DNA from 2 places in the Enterobacter chengduensis genome. Region 2 is predicted to be linked to the other one. Evidence: predicted binding sites of a transcription regulator. Region 2 holds the regulator's gene; the other holds the start of a gene.
The links. Region 2 encodes Fur, which represses iron uptake genes when iron is present. Its sites were predicted from a motif close to ATAATAATGAGAACNACTATCAA; they were not measured.
Positions count from the first base shown of each region.

Region 1: feoA (ferrous iron transporter A) is a predicted target of Fur. The motif match lies at 5,481-5,503, and genes of this name have one in related genera.

Region 1 covers NZ_CP043318.1:4,694,154-4,703,417, reverse strand. The annotation lists gene nfuA (Fe-S biogenesis protein NfuA) at 70-645, opposite strand; gene gntX (DNA utilization protein GntX) at 707-1,390, opposite strand; gene bioH (pimeloyl-ACP methyl ester esterase BioH) at 1,427-2,200, shown strand; gene FY206_RS22840 (YdgH/BhsA/McbA-like domain containing protein) at 2,312-2,581, shown strand; gene feoC ([Fe-S]-dependent transcriptional repressor FeoC) at 2,615-2,851, opposite strand; gene feoB (Fe(2+) transporter permease subunit FeoB) at 2,864-5,182, opposite strand; gene feoA (ferrous iron transporter A) at 5,213-5,440, opposite strand; gene FY206_RS22820 (Tex family protein) at 5,780-8,110, opposite strand; gene greB (transcription elongation factor GreB) at 8,199-8,672, opposite strand; gene ompR (osmolarity response regulator transcription factor OmpR) at 8,901-9,264, shown strand, end outside.
Region 2 covers NZ_CP043318.1:1,521,859-1,531,122, forward strand. The annotation lists gene glnS (glutamine--tRNA ligase) at 1-1,129, shown strand, start outside; gene chiP (chitoporin ChiP) at 1,576-2,973, shown strand; gene chiQ (ChiQ/YbfN family lipoprotein) at 3,021-3,347, shown strand; gene fur (ferric iron uptake transcriptional regulator) at 3,442-3,888, opposite strand; gene fldA (flavodoxin FldA) at 4,179-4,709, opposite strand; gene ybfE (LexA regulated protein) at 4,865-5,152, opposite strand; gene ybfF (esterase) at 5,281-6,054, opposite strand; gene seqA (replication initiation negative regulator SeqA) at 6,238-6,786, shown strand; gene pgm (phosphoglucomutase (alpha-D-glucose-1,6-bisphosphate-dependent)) at 6,811-8,451, shown strand; gene potE (putrescine-ornithine antiporter) at 8,555-9,264, opposite strand, start outside.

The DNA of each region.
Region 1 (9,264 bases), 1.9 Mb from region 2:
TGAGGGCATCAAACCGCACTGTCTCTGTAGGCCCGGTAAGCGCAGCGCCACCGGGCAAAGACAGACGGCTTAGTAGTAAGAGTGCTCGCCGCGCTGGTGTTCGGTCAGGTCACGCACGCCCTTCAGTTCCGGGAACTCGTTCAGCAGCTGCTTCTCGATCCCTTCTTTCAGGGTCACATCCACCATTGAACAGCCGTTACAGCCGCCGCCAAACTGCAGGATCGCCAGGCCGTCTTCCGTGATTTCCATCAGGGAAACGCGGCCGCCGTGGCCCGCCAGCTGCGGGTTGATCTGGGATTGCAGCAGATACTCGACGCGCTCCATCAGCGGGGCATCGTCAGACACTTTACGCATCTTCGCGTTCGGCGCTTTCAGGGTCAGCTGAGAGCCCAGCTGATCGGTGACGAAGTCGATCTCCGCATCTTCAAGATACGGTGCGCTCAGCTCATCAACGTAGGCGGTGAGCTGTTCAAACTTAAGGGCAGTGTCGGTGGCTTCCACGGCGTCCGGAGGACAATAAGAAACACCACATTCTGCATTCGGCGTGCCTGGATTGATCACAAACACGCGGATCTGCGTCCCTTCTTCCTGATTTGCCAGCAGTTTGGCAAAGTGCGCTTGTGCAGAATCGGAAATACGGATCATAGCTTTGGCCTAATAGTTGACTAAATTACCTGGGTATAATCATACGCCCATTGAAGAAGGGCTACAAGGTACGGCACAGACACCATACCTGAACCGACGCGGCGCCGCTTCGCAAAAGCAGTCGGGAAAGTTCAGCAACGGTACTGCCCGTGGTGACGACATCATCCACAATCGCGATATGGAGACCGTTGACCGGCAATTCAAGCCGAAAGGCATTCTTGAGGTTTCTTTTGCGCAGCCGGGCGCTGAGCTGATGCTGGATGGCGGTGGCATGTACGCGTGTTAGCGCACCGGCCTCGTACCGGCAGCCGAGCCACCGGGCGAGGGGACGGCAGATTAGGTCACTCTGGTTATAGCCGCGCCGCCAGTGCCGACGTCGGTATAAGGGAACATTCACCACCATGTCGACTTTCGCCAGCGCCCGGTGACGTCGTGCCTGCAAAACCGCCAGCAACAGCAGGCGGGCAAGGGGCTGCGCCAGCGCGCTCTGCCCGGAAAACTTCAGCGCGTGAACCAGCCCGCTCAGCGGCGGAACATAATCATCCACCGCCACCAGCGCTTGCCACGGCGGGGATTTTTTCAGGCAACGGCCGCAGGGCAGCGAGGGATTTGTGGCCGGTAAACCACATTGCGGGCAGGTTCCGATTCGCCATTGCAGCGAGCCCGTGCAGACGGAGCAGATGCCCCAGGCGCTGAGGGCAAGCGGCATTTTGCATAGCCAGCACAAGCCGGGCACTGTTAGCATGTTCAACCTCCATGTCAAAAAAGAGAACAGTAACGGATGAAGACGCTGTGGTGGCAGACCGTTGGGACAGGAAATTGCCATCTTGTGCTGCTGCACGGATGGGGCCTGAATGCGGAAGTGTGGCATTGCATAAACGAGGAACTTGCCTCGCAATTTACATTGCATCTGGTTGATCTACCGGGGTATGGCCGCAGCCACGGCTACGGTGCGATGACGCTCGAAGAGATGGCGCAGGTGGTGGTTGACGCGGCGCCACAACATGCCATCTGGCTGGGCTGGAGCCTTGGCGGGCTGGTGGCAAGCCAGATTGCGCTTTCCTGGCCCGAACGCGTAAAGGCGCTGGTGACGGTGGCGTCGTCGCCCTGCTTTAGCGCGCAGGAGGCGTGGCCCGGCATAAAGCCTGACGTGCTGGCGGGCTTCCAGCAGCAGCTGAGCGACGATTTCCAGCGCACCGTAGAGCGGTTCCTCGCGCTGCAGACGATGGGGACGGAAACCGCGCGACAGGATGCCAGAGCGCTGAAGCAGGTGGTGCTCTCTTTGCCGATGCCGGACGTTGGGGTGCTCAACGGCGGTCTAGAAATCCTGAAAACGGTCGACCTGCGCGAGCCGCTGGCCGCGCTGGCGATGCCGCATCTGCGTATCTATGGCTATCTTGACGGCCTGGTCCCGCGCAAAGTGGTTCCGCTTCTGGATGCGCTCTGGCCGGACAGCGAATCGCAGGTCATTGCCAAAGCCGCGCATGCCCCGTTTATCTCTCATCCGACGGAGTTTTGTTCAGCGCTCGTTGCGTTAAGTCAACGTTTAGACTGATTATTTTCTATCCAGCCTGGAAAAAGTAACACACCGCAACCATACTCGAGATGTCGTTGCGGTTGTTCTGCCTACGATAATCAAAACAACAATCCTATGGAGAGTCAGGCTATGAAACTTGTTACAGGTATTGTCACTTCTCTGGTTATTGGGTCACTGTCCTTTGGCGTCTTTGCGGCAAAAGAGCTGGAAAAAGATAAAGTTGCCGGAATGAATCTGACGAAAATTGGTGAGATTTCTACGTCTGACACCACCGCGCCGATGGACGCGAGAAAAGAGCTGTCGAAGAAAGCGGATGAGCTGGGCGGAACGTACTACGTTGTCACCAGCGCTGAAAAACAGACCAAAAACGTGCGTGCAACGGCGGACGTCTACAAGTAATACGATAAAGCCAGGCAGCGATGCCTGGCTTTGCTAACGCAGCGCCCACCACTCCCTGAGGCAGGCCTTGCCTTCCGGACAGCTTTTACAGCTGCCGGAGAGACAGCCGTCTGCGTCTTCCTGAATCCGCACGGCTTTCCCCATGGCCTCCAGTCTTTCCAGCATGGCATCGATCATCGGCTGCGGCGTATGCAGGCTGAGGCTCAGCTGTTTCGCCTCCATCCGCCCCTGCAGCGCCAGCAGGTCACGAACCTGAATCAACGATGCCATGTGGTGTGCTCCTTAGTGACAGTCGCCAGCCGGACTGCTGCAGCAGGTCGCGGCGGTTTTACAGTTTGCCAGCAGGTCGATGTCGACGCGGCTGCGTGCCCGGCGCAGCAGGCCGAGCACGATCGCGTTAAACAGCACGACCGCGAGAATGCAGATCAGGCTGTAGCGCGGGTGCTGGCTGAAGTTAACGGTCTGATAAAACAGCGTCGCCAGCGAGTAGGCGATATTCAGCCCCCACAGGATGGAGAAGCCCATCCAGCCGCGGCTGGATTCGCGGGCAATTGCCCCCATCACCGAGATGCACGGAATGTAGAGCAGAACGAAGATGAGATAGCTGTAGGCCGCGGACGCGCTGCCAAATTTCTCGCCCATCACGCCCATGGCACCGGTCGCCATTTCGCCGTCGCCTTTGCTGGCCTCAATCGGGTTCGCCAGCACGCTCAGGCTGAAGGTGTCCTTCAGGCTCTGCCAGGTCTCCTCTACGGCACCCAGCAGTTCGTCACCGAGGTGAAACGCGGCCGGATCAAATTCCTGTTCCTGAATGTTCTCCGCGGTGTAAAGCGTGTTCAGGGTGCCGACAACCACCTCTTTCGCCATCGCGCCGGTGAACAGCCCGACGGTCGCCTGCCAGTTATCCTCATGTACGCCAATCGGTTTGAAGACCGGGGTGATGACGCGGCTGACGGAGGCGAGAGCAGAGTCGTTGATGTTATCTGCCGCCTGCCCGCTGAGGGTGAAGCTGTTCAGCGCGCTCAGGAAAATGCTGACGATGACAATCACCTTACCGGCGCGCAGGACAAAGCCTTTCAGGCGCTGCCAGGTCTGGATGACCAGGCTTTTCAGATGCGGCACGTGATATACCGGCAGCTCCATCACGAACGGCGAGGCTTCACCGCGCATAATGGTGTGTTTCAGCATCAGACCCGTGAGAATGGCCATCACGATGCCCAGCACGTACAGCGAGAAGACCGCCAGCGCGCCCTGCTGCCCAAAGAAGGCGGCGGCAAAGACGGCGAAGATGGCCAGACGGGCGCCGCAGGACATAAACGGCGCCATCATGATGGTCATCAGACGCTCGCGCGGTGCATCCAGGGTGCGCGCGCCCATCACCGACGGCACGTTGCAGCCGAAGCCGACAATCAGCGGAACGAAGGATTTGCCGGGCAGACCCAGGGCCTGCATCAGGCGGTCCATCACGAACGCGGCGCGCGCCATGTAGCCGGAATCTTCCAGGAACGAGAGGAACAGATACATCATGCCAATCTGCGGCACCAGCGGCAGAACGGTATTGATACCGCCGCCGATCCCCTGCGCGAGGAAGATGGTTAACCATTCCGGGAAGTGCAGGGTGTAGCCTACCCACTGAATCCCGTGTACGAAGATCGCGACGGAACCGGCGTCAAAAATCGGCTGGAGCGCGCCGCCGATGTTGATGGCGAGCAGGAACATCACGTACATCACCAGCAGGAAGATGGGCAAACCGAGGAAGCGGTTAAGCACCACCTTATCCACCGCCGCCGTGAAGCGGCTGGGTTCTGCCGTGAGTGCGTTACTGACCACGTCGCAAATCGAGGCGATGGCCTGGTAACGCGCATCGGCGATGTGCAGCGCCGGGTCGTCCAGCTCGTCGCTGAGACGGGCCACCGTCGCGTCCAGCTTATCTGCCGCATGCCCGGCGTAGGCGCGGCTGTAAATATCCCCTTCCAGCATCTGCAGGCCCAGCCACAGGCGCTGTTTCGCAGGCATGCTTTTGTCCATCTCCTGCGCCAGCAGATCGGCTTCACGCAGCAGCGGCTGAGCGTAATGCACCAGCTCAACGTCGCGATTGCCCGCGTGGCGATCGATCGCCAGCTTCAGGGCATCAATACCGCGAGCGCGCGTCGAGACCAGCGGGACCACCGGGCAGCCCAGGCGCGCGGAGAGCGCATCGACGTCGATGCGCAGCTTTTGTTTCTCCGCAATGTCGAGCATGTTGAGCGCCACGATGCAGGGAATACCCAGCTCCAGCAGCTGCAGCGTCAGGTAGAGGTTGCGCTCGAGGTTGGAGGCGTCGACCACGTTGATCAGCAGGTCAGCGTCACCGCTCAGAATGTAGTGGCAGGCAATTTGCTCATCGAGCGAGGTTTGCGACGAAATGGTGGTAAGGGAGTAGGTGCCGGGAAGATCAACCAGGGTGACCTGGTTGTCCGTTGTCGTGAACTGGCCTTCTTTACGCTCAACCGTCACGCCCGCCCAGTTGCCCACGCGCTGGCGCGCCCCGGTCAGCTGGTTAAAAAGCGTTGTCTTGCCGGAATTAGGATTGCCAATTAAGCCAATCGTTAACTTTTTCATTTTTTTAGACTCACTGAAACCGCTGGCTTGTTATCGGGATAACGCTTCGACTTCTATTAACGCGAGGTCTTTCTTACGCAGGACCAGATTCACGCGCCGGGTTTCGATGTGAACCGGGTCACCTAACGGCGCCACGCGCACGACCTGAAATGACGAGCCGGGCAGCATGCCCAGCGACAGCAGCTTTTGCCGATAGGCCGGGCTAATTTCGCGGGTAAAACCGGTAATTTTCCACGCACTGTCTGGAGTGAATTGCATAACGCCTGATTCCACGAAAGGTTAAATTATCTACTATGGGATGATAATGAGAATAGTTTTTATCAGCAATATTAAAACTGTGACGGAATGTTGTTTACGGTATTAATTTGCGGGCCGTTTGACCTTGCTCAATATTTGCTGACGTGCCGGGAAAACGAAAAGGGGAGTATTTGTTAACGGGGTGATAATTGGTGGTTTAAATATGGCTATGCAATCGGTTTCATATATTTCGATATGATTTTATTCCCCTCTCCCCATGGGAGCGAGGGAGAAAAGACCGCACTGTGCGATCCCCTCTCCCCTTTGGGGAGAGGGTTAGGGTGAGGGGCATTGACAACCTTAGCGCTTCTTGCCCATCGCGGCCGCCAGCGCATCCATCATCGCGCTATTACCCGCAGGCTGTGCCTCACGTCCGCGCGGTTTTGCCGCCTTCGCTGCCGGGCGCTGCTGCTCGCGGCCGCCGCCATTGCCGCCACGGCGCGCGTTGGTTTCGCCCGGCTGCTCGTCCAGACGCATGGTCAGGGCGATACGCTTGCGCTGCAGGTCCACTTCCAGCACTTTCACCTTCACGATGTCGCCTGCTTTGACCACGGTGTGCGGATCTTCAACGAACTTGTCGGCCAGGGATGAGATATGGACCAGACCGTCCTGATGCACGCCGATATCCACAAACGCGCCGAAGTTGGTAACGTTGGTTACCGCCCCTTCCAGCACCATGCCGGGCAGCAGATCGTTCATGGTTTCCACGCCGTCAGCAAAGGTGGCCGTTTTAAACTCGGGACGCGGATCGCGGCCCGGCTTTTCCAGCTCTTTAATGATATCGGTGACGGTAGGTACACCAAATTTGTCGTCGGTAAAGTCCGCGGCCTTCAGGTTGCGCAGGGCGCTGCTGTCGCCCATCAGATCCTTCAGGGCCTGCTCGGTGGCGGCCAGAATACGTTCCACCACCGGGTAGGCTTCCGGGTGAACGGTGGAAGCGTCCAGCGGGTTATCGCCGTGGTTGATGCGCAGGAAGCCCGCGCACTGCTCAAAGGCTTTTGGCCCCAGACGGCTCACCTTGAGCAGCTGCTGACGGTTCTGGAACTGGCCGTTCTCGTCGCGCCAGGCGACGATGTTCTGCGCCATCATGCGGGTTAAGCCCGCCACGCGAGTCAGCAGGGGAACGGAGGCGGTGTTCAGGTCCACGCCGACGGCGTTTACGCAGTCTTCCACCACCGCATCCAGCTTGCGCGCCAGCTGAGTCTGGCTCACGTCGTGCTGGTACTGGCCCACGCCGATAGATTTCGGGTCGATCTTCACCAGCTCCGCCAGCGGATCCTGCAGACGGCGAGCGATTGAGACCGCGCCGCGCAGGGAAACGTCCAGATCCGGGAACTCCTGCGCCGCCAGCTCGGACGCGGAATAGACCGAGGCCCCCGCTTCGCTGACGATCACCTTCTGTGCCGTCACTTTCGGGAACTGCTTCTGCACGTCGAGGTAGAAACGCTCGGTTTCGCGGGACGCCGTGCCGTTGCCGATGGCGACCAGCTCGACGTTGTATTTTTCGCACAAAGCGGCAACCACGACGGCCGCTTTCGCTGCCTGGCCGGTGTGCGGGTAGATGGTGTCGGTGGCGACCAGCTTGCCGGTGCCGTCGACCACCGCCACCTTCACGCCGGTACGCAGACCCGGATCGAGACCCATGGTCGCGCGCAGGCCGGCAGGGGCGGCCATCAGCAGGTCGTGCAGGTTACGGGCGAAGACGTTGATGGCTTCATCTTCGGCGCGCTCGCGCACGGTGCCCATCAGCTCGGTTTCGAGGTGCATCAGCACCTTGATGCGCCAGGTCCAGCTCACCACGCCTTTACGCCAGCCGTCTGCCGGGGCGTTGTTCAGGCGCAGGCCGAGGTGATCGATAATGATCTGCTCGCAGTGGCTCTCTTTCGGCGGCTCGTCAAACTGCGGGTCGGCATTCAGGGAGAGCTGCAGCACGCCTTCGTTGCGGCCGCGGAACATCGCCAGCGCGCGGTGTGAAGGGGTCGTAGAGATCGGTTCGTGGTGATCGAAGTAGTCGCGGAATTTCGCGCCTTCTTCCTCTTTCCCCGCAACGACGGTTGAGACGATGTGCGCGTTCTTCCACAGGTAATCACGCACCTTAGCCAGCAGCGCGGCGTCTTCGGCGAAGCGCTCCATCAGAATGTAGCGTGCGCCGTCGAGGGCGGCTTTGGTGTCCGCGACGCCTTTGTCGGCGTCGATGAATTTCGCCGCTTCGGTATCCGGATCGTGGGAAGGTTCGTTCCACAGCAGGTCGGCCAGCGGCTCAAGGCCCGCTTCGATGGCAATTTGCCCGCGCGTGCGGCGCTTCGGCTTGTACGGCAGATAGAGGTCTTCGAGTTCGGTTTTGCTCAGGGTGCCGTTAATGGCGCTTTCCAGTTCGCCGGTCAGCTTGCCCTGTTCGCCGATGGACTTGAGGATCGCCTGACGACGTTCTTCCAGCTCGCGCAGATAGCCCAGACGGGTCTCCAGGTTACGCAGCTGCGTGTCGTCCAGACCGCCGGTGACTTCCTTACGATAGCGTGCAATAAACGGCACGGTGTTCCCTTCATCAAGCAGGCGAACGGCAGCTTCTACCTGTTCGGCTCTGGCCTGAATATCACCCGCAATAATGCGGCAGAGCGAATCTTTCATCATGGCTTTATCATCTGTTGAGTCGAAAAAATCAGGGGATAGTTATACGGGCTGACACGGCAAAATGCCAGCCGGGGAGGGCGCTCTCGGACTATTTTACGTAGACGATCTCATTAACATACCAGCTGGCTTCACCGGCTGGGGTCTGCACGACGGCCAGATCGCCCACTTCCTTTTTCAGCAGCGCGCGGGCCATCGGGGAGTCGATGGAGATGTAATCCTTACGACCAAAAATTTCATCGTAGCCGACGATGCGAAAACGCAGGGTGTCACCGTCGTCGTTTTCAATCTCCACCCACGCGCCGAAGAACACTTTGCCCTCCTGCTGCGGGGAATAATCGACGATTTTGAGGTTCTCCAGGCACTTCGTCAGATAGCGAACCCGGCGGTCAATCTCGCGTAGCCGCTTTTTATTGTACTGATAGTCAGCGTTTTCGCTGCGATCGCCCAGGCTTGCCGCCCAGGTCACTTTCTTGGTCACTTCCGGGCGCTCTTCGCGCCAGAGGTAATCCATCTCTTTTTTGAGTTTTTCATACCCTTCGCGGGTGATCAGGGGCGTTTTCATGGTAAAGCCTTTGCTGCCGGTTTTCTGTCTTGCGCACAATACGTACCACACAGTGTAACAGACAGGATTAATAATGATTTATGTGATGAAATGAGCAGATAAGCTGCTGTTAAATATGCTTTGTAACAATTTCGACTAGAATTTATACCAGAATTAACTGGTCGAATACGTGCACTTTTTTAGAATACGCTGTTACAAAGACTATCCGAACCTTTGGGAGTACACACAATGCAAGAGAACTACAAAATTCTGGTCGTGGATGACGACATGCGCCTGCGTGCGCTGCTGGAACGTTATCTGACCGAGCAGGGCTTCCAGGTTCGTAGCGTCGCGAACGCTGAGCAGATGGACCGTCTGCTGACCCGTGAATCTTTCCACCTGATGGTGCTCGATCTGATGCTGCCAGGTGAAGACGGGCTTTCTATCTGCCGCCGTCTGCGCAGCCAGAGCAACCCGATGCCGATCATCATGGTGACGGCGAAGGGCGAGGAAGTTGACCGTATCGTGGGCCTCGAAATCGGCGCGGACGACTACATTCCAAAACCGTTTAACCCGCGCGAGCTGCTGGCGCGTATTCGCGCCGTGCTGCGCC
Region 2 (9,264 bases):
GTCTCCGTTCATCGTGATGCGCGATCCGGTGCTGTACCGCATTAAGTTCGCAGAACACCACCAGACCGGCAACAAGTGGTGCATCTACCCGATGTACGACTTCACCCACTGCATCAGCGATGCGCTGGAAGGCATTACGCACTCCCTGTGTACGCTGGAGTTCCAGGACAACCGTCGCCTGTATGACTGGGTGCTGGATAACATCACCATTCCTGTGCATCCGCGTCAGTACGAGTTCTCTCGTCTGAATCTGGAATACACCGTGATGTCCAAGCGTAAGCTGAATCAGCTGGTGACCGAGAAGCACGTTGAAGGCTGGGATGACCCACGCATGCCAACCATCTCTGGTCTGCGTCGTCGTGGTTACACGGCGGCCTCTATTCGTGAGTTCTGCAAGCGCATCGGCGTGACCAAGCAGGACAACACCATCGAGATGGCCTCCCTGGAGTCCTGCATTCGCGAAGACCTGAACGAGAACGCCCCGCGTGCGATGGCGGTTATCGACCCGGTGAAGCTGGTTATCGAAAACTATCCGCAGGGGGCGAGCGAGCTGGTTGCCATGCCTAACCATCCGAACAAACCGGAAATGGGCAGCCGTGACGTGCCGTTCAGCGGCGAGATCTGGATTGACCGCGCTGACTTCCGCGAAGAAGCCAACAAGCAGTACAAGCGTCTGGTGCTGGGTAAAGAAGTGCGTCTGCGTAACGCTTACGTGATCAAAGCCGAGCGCGTTGAGAAAGATGCAGAAGGAAATATCACCACCATCTTCTGTTCTTACGATGCGGAAACGCTGAGCAAGGATCCTGCCGATGGCCGCAAGGTGAAAGGCGTTATTCACTGGGTGAGCGCATCTCACGCGCTGCCGGTAGAGATCCGTCTGTACGATCGTCTGTTCAGCGTGCCTAACCCAGGTGCGGCGGAAGACTTCCTGGCGACCATCAATCCGGAATCTCTGGTCATCAAGCAGGGCTACGCTGAGCCGTCCCTGAAAGCGGCTGAAGCAGGCAAAGCGTTCCAGTTTGAACGCGAAGGTTACTTCTGCCTGGACAGCCGTTACAGCACGGCGGAAAAACCGGTATTTAACCGTACCGTCGGCCTGCGTGACACCTGGACGAAGATCGGCGAATAATATTGCTGCTCTGGTCAATGAGAGACAAACGCCGCACTATGCGGCGTTTTTTTATATAACGATCAGGGTATTAAGCCAGGGCCTAAAGCAGCCTTATGAAAATAACAGGTCAATGAGGTGCTACTTATTTTTCAAAAAAAAGTTTGTGTCATTACGAAAATCAAAAAGGTTATAAAAAAGAAAAGTAATCCCGCGTCTACTAACTGAAATACCTGACAATTCCCCGTCATTCCTCGCTTTACTGCAAATGTTACAAAGCACTACCAATTATGTGCACTTCGTCATAATCCTGACTTTTGCCCGCTGAAAAGCATTGATAATTCGCGTCGCGAAAAATAACCTAAAGACGGTAGTTAATTCGAGGGTATTTAAAACTACCCCTGACCATTTGGTCTTTTTTATTTACGCCGTTTCAGGCGTTTTAATTCGTCAAAGAGGAATAATCTATGCGTACGTTCAGTGGCAAACGTAGTGCGCTGGCGCTGGCTATTGCCGGTGTGACAGCAATGTCGGGCCTGGTGGTGACGCCAGAAGCGAAAGCGGCAGGGTTCATCGACGATTCTACCCTCACGGGCGGTATCTATTACTGGCAGCGCGAGCGTGACCGTAAAGACGTCAACGAAGACAAATATAAAACCAACCTTTCACACTCCACCTGGAACGCCAACCTGGACTTCCAGTCAGGCTATGCCGCCGATATGTTCGGTCTGGATATTGCTGCGTTTACCGCAATCGAAATGGCGGAAAACGGCGACAGCGGCCACCCGAACGAAATCGCCTTCTCCTCCAGCAACAAAGCCTATGATGAAGACTGGTCCGGGGATAAGAGCGGTATCAGCCTTTACAAAGCGGCTGCGAAATTTAAGTACGGTCCGGTATGGGCGCGCGGCGGATACATCCAGCCAACCGGCCAGACCCTGTTAGCCCCGCACTGGAGCTTTATGCCGGGCACCTATCAGGGGGCGGAAGCCGGGGCTAACTTTGACTACGGTGATGCGGGGGCGCTGAGCTTCTCCTATATGTGGACCAACGAGTATAAAGCACCGTGGCACATTGAGATGGACAAGTTCTACCAGAACGATAAGAAAACCAAAGTCGATTACCTGCACTCGCTGGGCGCGAAGTATGACTTCAAAAACGATCTGGTACTGGAAGCCGCATTTGGTCAGGCGGAAGGCTATATCGATCAGTATTTTGCTAAAGCCAGCTACAAATTTGATATCGCAGGCAGCCCGCTGAGCACCAGCTACCAGTTCTACGGTACGCGTGACAAGGTCAGCGACGGCGGCGTCAATGACATTTATGACGGCACCGCGTGGCTGCAGGCGTTAACCTTCGGCTATAAGGTCGGTCAGGTTGATTTGCGTCTGGAAGGCACATGGGTGAAGGCGGAAGGGCAGCAGGGCTACTTCCTGCAGCGTATGACCCCGACCTATGCCTCATCCAACGGTCGTCTTGATATCTGGTGGGATAACCGTTCAGACTTCAACGCCGACGGCGAGAAAGCGGTCTTCTTCGGCGCCATGTACGACCTGAAAAACTGGAACCTGCCTGGCTGGGCGGTGGGCGCTTCTTACGCTTACGCCTGGGATGCAAAACCTGCCGATATGGCAACGCCGGACGCATACTACGATCCCAACTATCGCCTGAAAGAGTCTTCCTACAGCCTTGATGCTATCTATACCCTGCAGGATGGCCGCGCGAAAGGGACGATGTTCAAACTGCACTTCACCCAGTACGACAACCACTCCGATATCCCAAGCTATGCGGGCGGCTACGGCAACATCTTCCAGGATGAACGTGACGTGAAATTCATGGTTATTGCCCCATTCACCATCTTCTGATGAATCGTCCGGCGGGCTGAGCCCCGCCGGTATGGAGACTGCACATGATGAAAAAAATCGTAATCGTCGCGCTGCTGGCGTCGGGGCTGGTGGCGTGTACCCAGACGCAGGCACCGAAAGAAGACTCCCGTCTGAAGGAGGCGTATAGCGCCTGCATAAATACTGCAGAGGGCTCGCCGGAAAAAATTGAAGCCTGTCAGAGCGTGCTGAACGTGCTCAAGAAAGAGAAAGCGCATGAGCAGTTCGCGACGCAGGAGAACGTCCGCGTGATGGATTACCAGGCCTGTATTCAGGCGCGTAAAACCGGTAACGATCAGGAAGTGGCGAAGCGTTGCGATAAGATCTGGCAGGAAATTCGCAGCAATAATAACTAATGAGCTGTTTTACGCCCGGTGGCGCTGCGCTTACCGGGCTTTTTAAGGCAAAAAAAAGCCAACCTTACGGCTGGCTCAGAGTATAAACACTCGATTATTTCGCATCGTGCGCATGGTCGTCTTCGCGGCAATCGCCTTCAGCACAGTGACCGTAAAGGTACAGGCTGTGGTTGGTCAGACGGATGCCGTGACGCGCGGCGATTTCACGCTGGCGCGCTTCGATGGAGTCATCGCTAAATTCAATGACCTTGCCGCAGTCGAGGCAGATCAGGTGATCGTGGTGCTGCTGCTGGGTCAGTTCGAAGACAGATTTACCGCCCTCGAAATTATGACGGGTAACAATGCCCGCGTCATCAAACTGGTTCAGCACGCGATAAACGGTAGCCAGCCCAATCTCTTCACCCATGTCGATAAGACGTTTATAAAGGTCTTCCGCACTGACATGGTGATTGTCTGGACCCTGAAGCACTTCGAGGATTTTTAACCGAGGAAGCGTAACTTTCAGGCCAGCCTTCTTTAATGCGGTATTGTTGTCAGTCATGCGGAATCTGTCCTGTTGCTAAACGATTCACTTCTGTAGGAAGTGACAGAAAATGCACTTGGGATAATGCGTCTCATTATAGAACTGCCATGGCTAAATGAAAACTGCAAGTCTCAGGCAAAATATGCTTATAAAAATGGGGTATCACCAACAAACTTGCTCAATGGAAAACCCATTTTATCAGGGAGACATTGTACAGGTCTGGGCGAAAAAGTTAAAAGATTGTAGCAATTAATTTAATCGGTTTGACCTGGGGCATGGGCGCAACCGCGGTTGCGCCGCGATAAAAATCAGGCGTTAAGAATCGCGTCCAGGTGAAGTTCTTCACGGATCTGCTTCACCCACTTCTCAACGCGCTCGGCGGTCAGTTCTGGCTGGCGGTCTTCGTCGATGGCCAGACCCACGAAGTGATCGTCATCGGCCAGGCCTTTAGAGGCTTCGAAGTGGTAACCGGCGGTCGGCCAGTGGCCTACGATAACCGCGCCATTCGGCTCAATGATATCGCGGATGGTGCCCAGCGCATCACAGAAGTATTCGGCGTAGTCTTCCTGATCGCCGCAGCCAAACAGGGCGACCAGCTTACCGTTGAAGTCCACTTCTTCCAGCGTCGGGAAGAAATCATCCCAGTCGCACTGGGCTTCACCGTAGTACCAGGTTGGGATACCCAGCAGCAGAATGTCATAGCCTTCCAGATCTTCTTTGCTGCTCTTGGCGATGTCATGCACATCAGCAACGTCTTTACCGAGCTGTTTCTGAATGTTTTTTGCGATATTTTCGGTATTGCCGGTATCACTGCCAAAGAAAATGCCGATGATTGCCATGAGTAAAATAACCTCTTGAAACTTAATAGTATGGTGGCGCAATTCGGCCACGGATAAGGGCAATAATAGCAGAACTGGCAACCCTGCGGAAACAGCTATCGCGCAGGACTGCACTCTGTGCTACATGAAAAGGGCGATAAAGGGGATTTTCAGACTTATGCCTGGCGGCGTAACGTCTCAAGCTGGGCGATCAGCATCTCTTCAATGAGCTCGCTGCGGCTGATATTTCGCGCGTCGGCCAGCTCGTTAAGCGCATCGACGGCGTCGGCGTTCAGCTTCAGTTCGACACGCTTAAGCCCACGATTTTTATCGCGTTTAAGCTGGTTGCGTTTATTGATACGCAGCTGTTCATCGCGCGAAAGCGGATTCGTCTTGGGTCGTCCCGGGCGACGCTCGTTCGCGAACAGATCTAGTGTCGTACGGTCCGTTTGTTCTTTGGCCATGATTCTGAGACTTCGGGGGAAACACGCCGCCCTGCTAATGCCCGGGCGATAAGCGCGCCATCATACATCACCAAAAACGGCACGCCAACGACTGGAAGCCCGCAGTCTTCCAGTCGCTTCCTTTTTAATCAATTTGCCGTATCAGCGAGATAGCGGCGGATGGCGCGCAGAACGGCTTCCGGTTTTTCCGCATGCACCCAGTGTCCGGCACCGGCAATCACGTGGGCGCGAGCCTGCGGGAATTGCGCCAGTATGGCGTCGCGGTACGCATCGGTAACGTAAGGGGAGTGACCGCCGCGAATGAAGAGGGTAGGGTGCGGCCAGGCGGGGACGCTTTCCCAGCCTACGATATTGTTGTACTGGTCCCAGAGTACCGGCACGTTAAAACGCCACTGTCCGTCAACAAACGACTTCAGCAGAAACTGCACGACGCCCTCTTCATCAAGATGCTCACGCATGACGGCAGCCGCCTGTTGGCGTGTCGCGACACCCGCTTCTGTGACCGCATCAATGGCGGCAAAAATCTCGTCGTGACGGCGGACGTCATAATCCACGGGCGCGACGTCAATCACCACTAGGCCGCTGATACGCTCCGGCGCCAGCGCCGTCAGGGCCATTACCGCTTTGCCCCCCATTGAATGCCCAATGAGCGTCACCTTTTGCAGACCGTTGGCGTCCAGCGTATCCAGCAGGTCGTGCGCCATCGCGGCGTAGGTCATCTCGTCCGAACGCCCGGAAAGACCGTGATTGCGCATATCGACCTGCACAATATCGTGGTCGGTAACCAGATCGCGCGCCAGCACGCCGAGGTTATCCAGGCTGCCAAAAAGGCCGTGAACCAGTACGATGGGAGAATTATTGTTCGGCGATTGTGCAGTTTGCGCTCGGGTATTCAATTTCATGGCAAAGTTCTTTTTTTACGTATGTCAGGTTAGGGTATCATGTTGACCATTCTGCCGCCCGGCCGCAAGGTTCCAGTTTAATCTGACTTTTGCCGCCAACCTGGTTTGACGCTATCCGCTGTTGGGATTTGACCTTATAATCCCAATGACTTGTATTCAGATAAGATATCGCACTGGATTAAGATGAAAACAATCGAAGTTGATGACGAACTCTATCAGTATATTGCCAGCCAGACGCGGCATATCGGGGAGAGCGCGTCCGACATTTTACGGCGCATGCTTAAAATTTCCGCCGCTTCACAGCCTGCTACCCCAGTCACCAAAGATGTCGTGTCTCAGCCGAGCGTTGTTGCACAAGCAAAACCTGCCGTGACGCCGGTAAAAGATAAAGTCCGCGCGGTGCGCGAACTGCTGCTCTCCGACGAATACGCTGAGCAGAAAAAGGCGGTTAACCGTTTTATGCTGGTGCTGTCTACACTTTATTCCCTGGATAACAAAGCGTTTGCTGAGGCGACCGAGTCGCTGCACGGCCGTACCCGCGTCTATTTCGCGGGCGACGAGCAGACGCTGCTGCAAAATGGCAACCAAACCAAACCTAAACATGTCCCTGGCACCCCATACTGGGTGATCACCAATACCAACACGGGCCGCAAGTGCAGCATGATTGAACACATCATGCAGTCCATGCAGTTCCCTGCGGAATTGATTGAAAAGGTTTGCGGTACAATTTAACCCTTGCATCAGAAGGACCCGGTAATGGCAAATCACAGCCGTGCAGGCCAACCTGCACAACAAAGCGATTTGATTAACGTCGCTCAGCTGACCGCGCAGTATTACGTGCTGAAACCGGTCGTGGGCAACGCAGAACACGCAGTGAAGTTTGGTACATCCGGCCACCGCGGCAGCGCGGCACGCCATAGCTTTAACGAACCGCACATTCTGGCCATTGCTCAGGCCATTGCGGAAGAGCGCGCTAAAAACGGCGTTACCGGTCCGTGCTACGTGGGGAAAGACACCCATGCGCTGTCTGAACCGGCGTTCATCTCCGTGCTGGAAGTGCTGGCGGCAAACGGTGTCGACGTGATTGTTCAGGAGAACAACGGCTTCACCCCAACGCCTGCGGTCTCTAACGCCATCCTGGTGCACAACAAAAAAGGTGGCGCGCTGGCTGACGGTATCGTTATCACGCCATCCCACAACCCGCCGGAAGACGGTGGTATCAAATACAATCCGCCTAACGGCGGTCCGGCAGACACCAACGTCACCAAAGTGGTGGAAGATCGTGCGAACGCGCTTCTGGCTGATGGTTTGAAAGGCGTGAACCGCATTTCTCTGGATGCGGCCATGGCGTCGGGCCACGTGAAAGAGCAGGATCTGGTTCAGCCGTTCGTGGAAGGGCTGGCGGATATCGTCGATATGGCGGCAATCCAGAAAGCCGGCCTGAAGCTGGGCGTGGATCCGCTGGGCGGCTCCGGTATCGAATACTGGAAGCGCATCGCCGAGCACTACAAGCTGGATCTGACCATCGTGAACGATCACGTCGATCAGACCTTCCGCTTTATGCATCTGGACAAAGACGGCGCGATCCGCATGGACTGCTCCTCCGAGTGCGCGATGGCGGGCCTGCTGGCGCTGCGCGATAAATTCGACCTGGCGTTTGCGAACGACCCGGATTATGACCGTCACGGCATCGTCACCCCTGCCGGGCTGATGAACCCGAACCATTATCTGGCCGTGGCGATCAACTACCTGTTCCAGCATCGTCCGCAGTGGGGCAAAGAGGTGGCCGTCGGTAAAACGCTGGTTTCCTCCGCGATGATCGACCGCGTGGTTGACGCGCTGGGCCGCAAGCTGGTGGAAGTGCCGGTGGGCTTCAAATGGTTCGTTGACGGTCTGCACGACGGCAGCTTTGGTTTTGGTGGCGAAGAGAGCGCCGGGGCATCCTTCCTGCGCTTCGACGGCACGCCATGGTCAACCGATAAAGACGGCATCATCATGTGCCTGCTGGCGGCGGAAATCACCGCGGTCACCGGTAAAAACCCGCAGGAACATTACAATGACCTGGCGGCACGCTTCGGTGCGCCAAGCTACAACCGTATCCAGGCCAGCGCGACCTCAGCCCAGAAAGCGGCCCTGTCTAAACTCTCTCCGGAGATGGTCAGCGCAAGCACTCTGGCAGGCGACCCGATCACCGCGCGTCTGACGGCGGCACCGGGCAACGGCGCCTCCATCGGCGGTCTGAAAGTGATGACCGACAACGGCTGGTTCGCCGCGCGTCCGTCCGGTACGGAAGACGCGTATAAAATCTATTGCGAAAGCTTCCTCGGCGCTGAGCATCGCCAGCAGATTGAGAAAGAAGCGGTAGAGATTGTCAGCGAAGTGCTGAAAAACGCGTAAGTGGTGTTTGGTGCGGGCTGATGCCCTCACCCCGGCCCTCTCCCACGGGGAGAGGGAGAAAACATTAAAAACGGCAACCCTCGGGTTGCCGTTTTGCTTTGACCTAACTATGTTTGTTCTTCAACTCAAACCGCGGTGACACCAGACCGTACAGCGTCCAGCCCATAAAGGTCACCATCGCGCCGTAGAGCATCGCTTCCTCGCCGGACGAGTAGAGCGCGTAGAAGCTGTAGATTGCCCCAATCAGCGCCACGATATTCGCCACTCTCGCTTTGCCCGGATCCACCTTCGCGACCTTCTGAATAATCACCAGCGCGGCCATCGACAGAATGTACGGAATGATGTTCGTCACCACCGCCAGGTTGACCAGCACGTTGAACTGGCTGTTCAGCGACGGGCTGATGGTCATCAGCGACAATCCGCTCTGGAAAATCACGATCGCCAGCATGCCCTGCACCGGCGCATCCGCTTTGGTCACGCGGGAGAAGATTTTCGGGAAGTAGCCTTCGTCAGCCGAGGATTTAAACACCTGCGCGATGGTGAACTGCCAGCCGAGAAGCGAACCGCAGCAGGACATCACCATCAGGCCCATAATCACTTTCCCCACTTCCGGGGTGAACATCTGGGCGAAGGCCAGCCCGAACGGCGCCGTGGAGTTAGCCAGATCCATATTCGGCACGATGCCCGCAATCACGTTCGTCGAGACGATATAGATCGCCGCCGCGCCGAGCGTGCCGCCGAGGACCGCAATCGGCACGTTCTTCTCAGGGTTTTCTACCACTTCCGCGTTCGCGCAGGCCGATTCCAGACCCA